One region of the Achromobacter sp. 01N37 genome, then DNA from elsewhere that is predicted to be linked to it. Evidence: predicted binding sites of a transcription regulator. Region 1 holds the regulator's gene; each other region holds the start of a gene.

Region 1 (2,272 bases):
CGCCGCGGCCGGCGCGGTTCAGCACGACGTCGTTCAGCGCCGACGCGGAATACATTTTTTGATCGCCGCGCCACACGCTGCCTTCCAGCAGCATGCGTTCTTCGATCTGGAAGCTGCCTTCCAGTACACGCGCCAGCGCGCCGTGCGCGTCTTGCAGCGGAATGTCGGTGATGAAGCCCAATCGGCCGTGGTTGATGCCGACCAGCGGCACGCCATAGGGGGCCAGATGCCGGCCCGCACCCAGCACGGTGCCATCGCCGCCCATCACGACGGCCAGCGAGGCATTCTGACCAATCTCTTCGAGGGTAGCAACGGGGTATTCGGTCAGGCCGGTGTTGCGCGCGGTGTCCGCATCGATAAGCACGTGCCTGCCCGCTTGCGTCAGCGCGTGCGCAAGTGCTCTCAGCGGTGTGTCCAGGCCGGTGTCCTGGTATCTGCCGATCAGGGCGACGGTAGGAAAGTGCATGGCTGCGTGCGTATCAAAAAGGCGGAATCCGAAAGCCAAAACGTGCCCGGAATGGGCGGTTTAGCCGATTATATGGGGCCGCATATCTGCTTGCGGGACAAAAATCGCCTTAATTGGAAAAGATTCCCTAAAATACCTGCTATGGATGACCGCGCACGCGCACTACTGAAAGCGTTGATAGAACGCTACATCGCCGATGGGCAGCCCGTCGGCTCGCGGACGCTATCGAAAGTCTTCGATTTGTCCCCAGCCACCATCCGCAATGTCATGGCGGATCTTGAAGAGCTGGGGCTGATCCACAGTCCGCACACCTCCGCCGGCCGGGTTCCCACGCCGCGGGGCTATCGCATGTTCGTCGATTCCCTGCTTGCGGTGCAGTCCTATCAGCTGCAACCCCACAACATGGGCGAAATGCTGTCGGCCGCCGAACCCACGCGCGCCGTCAACGCGGCCGCAGCCTTGCTGTCGAACCTGACGCAATTCGCAGGCGTGGTGCTGACGCCCAAGCGCGCCCAGGTGTTCCGCCAGATTGAATTCATCCGCCTGTCCGACAAGCGGGTGCTGCTGATCATCGTCACGCCCGATGGCGACGTCCAGAACCGCATCCTCTTTGTGCAGCGCGATTACGTCGAAGCTGAATTGCTGGAAGCCGGCAATTTCTTCAACATGCATTTCGCCGGCAAGTCCTTCAATGCGGTGCGGCAAACGCTGTCGACCGAGCTCGCCCAACTGCGCGAAGACATCTCACGCCTGATGCAGGCGGCGGTGGAAGCCAGCGCGGAAGCGGCGGAAGATGGCGACGCCATGATCATTTCCGGCGAACGCAAGCTGCTTGACGTGACGGACATCGCGTCCGACATGGACCGCCTGCGCAAAATGTTTTCGCTGTTCGAAAAGAAGACCGACCTGCTGCAACTGCTGGACGTGTCCAGCCGCGCGCAGGGCGTGCAGATCTACATCGGCGGCGACTCGCAACTGGTGCCGATGGAAGAAGTGTCGGTCATCACCGCGCCTTACGGCGTGGACGGCAAGGTGGTGGGCACGCTGGGCGTGATCGGCCCCACCCGCATGGCTTACGAGCGCGTCATTCCCATCGTGGACATCACGGCGCGCTTGTTGTCCAACGCCCTCAGCCACAACCAGTAGTTCCATTCAAAGCTACATCCTCCTTGCGGAGGAAGGGGAGTTTTTGTGTTTCTTCGCCTGTTCAAGTATCTATGGCCTGAACGCTATCTGCCGGAAACCGAGCAGGACGACCCCTTCAACGAAGATCCGCCGCCCCGTGGCCTGGACAAGATTGGTGTGCTGCTGGTGAACCTGGGCACGCCGGACACCCCCAGCAAGAAGGACATCAAGAAGTACCTGGGCGAATTCCTGTCCGACCCGCGCGTCATCGAAATTCCCCGTTATTTGTGGAAACCCATCCTGCACGGTCTGGTGCTGACGCTGCGCCCGAAGAAGCTCGCGCCGCGCTACGCCGGCGTGTGGCTCAAAGAGGGTTCGCCGCTGATGGTCTACAGCCAGCGCCAGGCGGAAGGCGTGCGCGCGGCCTTGCAACAGTCTGGCATCAATGCCGTCGTGGAATTGGGGATGCGCTATGGCAATCCGTCGATCCCCGATGCGATGACACGATTGCGCGCCGCTGGCTGCGAACGCATCCTGACCGTGCCGCTGTATCCGCAATACGCCGCGAGCACCACGGCCACCGTCGTGGATGCGGTCACCCGCCATGCGGGGCGGCTGCGCGATCAGCCAGAACTGCGCTTCACCAAGCGTTTCCATGAAGACCCGGCCTGGCTGGACCCA
Region 2 (2,272 bases), on a different contig from region 1:
TGGGCGCTGCTGCGCGATGCCTAGTGACGCGCCGTTGATACGCCAAGACGCCTGAGCGATGCATAGCGCTTGCCATGTAGGTGCATAGTGACCGTGACGATCGCGTGCAAAGAAAAGGGCCGCTTGCGAGCGGCCCTTCTTGCGAACATCGTGCAGGTTCATCCCCGGCGGATTACGCCGCCAGATTGCCGCGCATCTTTTTCAGTGCAGCCGCTTCGATCTGGCGAATGCGTTCAGCGGACACGCCAAACTCTTGCGCCAATTCGTGCAGCGTAGCGCCGCCGTCGTCTTGCAGCCAGCGCGCTTCAACGATGCGGCGCGAGCGGGCGTCCAGCGCATCCAGCGCGCCGGTCAGGCCGGTGCTTTGCAACTGATCGCGCGCGGCGCGTTCCAGCACGCGGGTCGGTTCCTGGCGGCCGTCGTCGGACAGATAGGCGATGGGCGCGTAGCTGTCGTCATCGTCGTCCTGATTTTCCAGCGACATATCGCGGCCGGACAGGCGCACTTCCATTTCGCTGACGTCTTCGCGGCGCACGTTCAGTTCGCGCGCGATGTGATCGACCTGTTCAGGGTCCAGCGTCTGGCCGTCGGGGCGCATGCTGCGCAGATTGAAGAACAGCTTGCGCTGGGCCTTGGTGGTGGCCACCTTGACCAAGCGCCAGTTGCGGATGATGTATTCGTGGATTTCAGCCTTGATCCAGTGCACGGCGAACGACACCAGGCGCACACCGCGCTCCGGGTCGAAACGCTTCACGGCCTTCATCAGGCCGACGTTGCCTTCTTGGATCAGGTCAGCGTGGGGCAACCCGTAGCCCAGGTACTGGCGGGCAACGGACACCACCAGACGCAGGTGGGACAGAATCAGTTCGCGCGCCGCGCCCAGGTCTTCCTGGTCACGCAGGCGGCGGCCCAGCTCGGTTTCGCGTTCGGCGGACAACACCGGCAGGCGGTTGACCGAAGAGATATACGCGTCGATCGTGCCAAGTGCGCCCGGATTGGCAATGGCCAACGCCAGAGCGTTGCCGGAAGCGGCCAACGAGGTACTGGGTTGTTTCATAGCGGGGGTCTCCGGAAAGCAAGGGGATAACGACATGGATTCGATGTTAGCACTCTAGTAAAGGGAGTGCTAATAGGACTATTGCGGTGCGTCAAAGTTTCAATTCCGTGACGCGTCCCCATATATTTCTACCAGCCCAGACGCTTTAACCCCTCTGCCGTAGCGTCGCCGTCCGGACGGATGAACAAGGCGCCGCGGGGGTCCATAAAGACCTGATACTTCGCGCCATCAAACATGGGCATGTAGGCGCCGCTGCCAAATTGGACATCGACAAAGGGGAGCCAATTCGGAAAACTCTTCTTCAGCGATCCAAGGTCGGGCGCGGGCCAGTCATCCAAGGCATGGACCGAGCGCGTGGCCGAGGCTTCACGCGCCGTATCGCTATAGCGGCCGGACAAACGTTCCAGGCGATACAACGGCGGCACGCCCGCCATCAGCGCGGGGAGCTTCCAGCGCACGACGCGCGCATCAATCTGCCATTGGTCGCCGTACAGCACATATTGTTTAGGGCCGATGCCGGGTGCGGTGGTCGTAAGCTGGAACTGGCCGTCCGTTTGCTGGGCGATTTCAACGCGGGCCACGGATTCATCCGTGGTCAGGCGGAAAAACTGCACCAGTGACAACGCCAGCAAACCGGACACGCAGCCCAGCAACACCAGCATCAAGCCGAACAGGCGGCGCACCGGCCGGAACTGGAACATCTTGCGGCCACGCTCGTCGCGCGGGCCGCCGCGGCCCAGCAACATGACGATGCCCGGCAGGAATACGACGACGGCGCCCAGAAGAATCCAGACAAAGGGAGCGATACCGTTGATCAAATCAGGCGTTCCTATTCAGAACGCCGCGGGTTCCAGCCCGTCGCGCCCAGGGCGCCGCGAGCCTGCCGCGGCAGGCTCCCCAGTATAGAAGGGCGTCTTCAGCCCGCCGGCTTTCCAAGCCGTTCGACGTGAAACCGGATGTGATCCTCGATGAAGGTCGAGATGAAGTAGTAGCCATGGTCGTAGCCGGGCTGGCGGCGCAGCGACAAGGGCTGATCGGCGGCGGCGCAGGCGGCTTCGAATACCTCGGGATACAACTGTTCAGCCAGGAATTGGTCTGATTCGCCCTGGTCGATCAGGATGCCGCCGGGGAAGGGCCGCTTCAGGCCGCGCATCAGCGCCGACGCGTCGTAAGCTGCCCACTCGGCGGGGTTGTCGCCCAGGTAGGCGCCGAAAG
Region 3 (2,272 bases), on a different contig from region 1:
CCAAGGAATTCGGCACAAATTTCGCGCTAGACGGGTACGCCAATCACGTCGCAGCGAGCCATTTCCCCGGGCTCGGTACCAACAAGGTTCTGCAGCTAGAACATCACATCTGCCTGATGCTGGACCTACTTGACGGCACTCTCTAAAGTCGGCACGAGCCTTCTGGGGCCAGTAGTCCAGACGATATAGCTTGGCCGCTGCAAAGATGTCCCATGTTTGCAACCCTTTCTTGCCGGATGAGGTGTGAGCAGTGTCGCCACTCCCCACCTCAGTTGGAGAACGTGTTGCACTTGGTTTGCCTAGCCGCGACTGGTTTACCCCGCCGTAGGCGTACAGGCATCGGAACGTGTTCGGCGGCTAGCAACTAACTCAAGCCGGCTCAGATGGCTGTCCCGAACTGTTCCGCAGGCTAGGTCCACTATCGCTGCATTGCAGCCGATCAAACTATCTAGACCAATGGCCGTAATGGGTCGGAAGCGGCCCGTCGTCCAATAGCAGACCAGGTAGAGAGCGACCGTGGTTTGGCAGCCGTATTTGGCGTACACGGCCAAAGCAGGTCCTGGCGGGCGTCGTTTGACACGTCGCAGTGCTAGCCGCAGGCAAAGGCACCATACCGGGGAGAACGGCGGATCGCCCTACTGTGACACAGGAAATCGGACCTCCAGGGGTGAAAACGGGCTGGAGGCCGCGCCAGAGCTTGTATATCGAAAATTATCGATTCCCAAACTGCATGACGTAAGTCCCAAGCTAGATGAATTTCGACAGGGGGTGCGTCCCCGATACGCCGTTATCGCCTGACCCACCTAAAAATGTAACAGCGCAGCCTCCCCCCCTTGAACCCCGGAACATCATCCCTATAATTAGCACTCGACACCGGTGAGTGCTAACAGCCCTCCCGGGGCTAACTGATCATTCACTTTTTAAGCAAACAGGAGTTCCTCATGGCCTTGCGTCCCCTGGGCGATCGCGTGATCGTCAAACGCCTCGAAAACGAGCGCAAGACTGCCTCGGGTATCGTCATCCCCGACAGCGCCGCAGAAAAGCCTGATCAAGGCGAAGTCGTGGCCGTCGGCCCCGGCAAGAAGACCGAAGAAGGCAAGATTCTGCCGGTCGACCTGAAGGCTGGCGACAAGGTTCTGTTCGGCAAGTACGCCGGCCAGTCCGTGAAGGTTGATGGCGAAGAACTGCTCGTCATCCGCGAGGACGAAATCCTCGCCGTGGTTCTGTAAACCCCGCCTCAAACGAATTTTCGAAGGAAGCTAAGAAATGGCTGCCAAGCAAGTATTGTTCGGTGACGACGCCCGCGTGCGCATCGTCCGCGGCGTGAATGTTCTCGCCAACGCTGTTAAGACCACCCTGGGCCCCAAGGGTCGCAACGTCGTGCTGGAGCGCTCGTTCGGCGCCCCGACCGTGACCAAGGACGGCGTGTCCGTCGCCAAGGAAATCGAACTGAAGGACAAGTTCGAGAACATCGGCGCACAACTGGTCAAGGACGTTGCTTCCAAGACCTCCGACAACGCCGGTGACGGCACCACGACCGCCACCGTGCTGGCTCAAGCCATCGTCATGGAAGGCCTGAAGTACGTTGCCGCCGGTTTCAACCCGATCGACCTGAAGCGCGGTATCGACAAGGCTGTCGCCGCCGCCGTCGCCGAACTGAAGAAGCAATCCAAGCCGGTCACGACCAGCAAGGAAATCGCTCAAGTCGGCTCGATCTCGGCCAACAGCGATGCCTCCATCGGCCAGATCATCGCTGACGCGATGGACAAGGTTGGCAAGGAAGGCGTCATCACCGTCGAAGACGGCAAGTCGCTGGAAAACGAGCTGGACGTCGTCGAAGGTATGCAATTCGACCGCGGCTACCTGTCGCCCTACTTCATCAACAGCCCGGAAAAGCAAGTTGCCGTGCTGGAAGATCCGTTTGTCCTGATTTTCGACAAGAAGATCAGCAACATCCGTGACCTGCTGCCCGTGCTGGAGCAAGTTGCCAAGTCGAGCCGTCCGCTGCTGATCATTGCAGAAGACGTCGAAGGCGAAGCGCTGGCCACCCTGGTTGTGAACAACATCCGTGGCATCCTGAAGACCACCGCCGTCAAGGCTCCGGGCTTCGGCGACCGCCGCAAGGCCATGCTGGAAGACATCGCCATCCTGACGGGCGGCACCGTGATCTCCGAAGAAACCGGCATGTCGCTGGAAAAGGCCGGCCTGGCTGAACTGGGCCAAGCCAAGCGCATCGAAGTGGGCAAGGAAAACACGACGATCATCGACGGCG

The links. The regulator HrcA, encoded in region 1, represses chaperone genes, less so after heat shock. The targets are predictions, from matches to a motif close to TTAGCACTCNNNNNNNNNGAGTGCTAA.
Region 2: rpoH (RNA polymerase sigma factor RpoH) is a predicted target of HrcA. The motif match lies at 1,104-1,130, and genes of this name have one in related genera.
Region 3: groES (co-chaperone GroES) is a predicted target of HrcA. The motif match lies at 861-887, and genes of this name have one in related genera.

What each region holds. Positions count from the first base shown of each region.
Region 1 is NZ_JBFTRX010000005.1:734,404-736,675, reverse strand. It holds gene AC1DSJ_RS14860 (NAD kinase) at 1-466, opposite strand, end outside; gene hrcA (heat-inducible transcriptional repressor HrcA) at 608-1,612, shown strand; gene hemH (ferrochelatase) at 1,658-2,272, shown strand, end outside.
Region 2 is NZ_JBFTRX010000004.1:146,368-148,639, reverse strand. It holds gene rpoH (RNA polymerase sigma factor RpoH) at 173-1,057, opposite strand; gene AC1DSJ_RS09690 (hypothetical protein) at 1,186-1,875, opposite strand; gene fghA (S-formylglutathione hydrolase) at 1,974-2,272, opposite strand, start outside.
Region 3 is NZ_JBFTRX010000007.1:6,081-8,352, reverse strand. It holds gene AC1DSJ_RS17060 (sce7725 family protein) at 1-146, shown strand, start outside; gene groES (co-chaperone GroES) at 942-1,229, shown strand; gene groL (chaperonin GroEL) at 1,267-2,272, shown strand, end outside.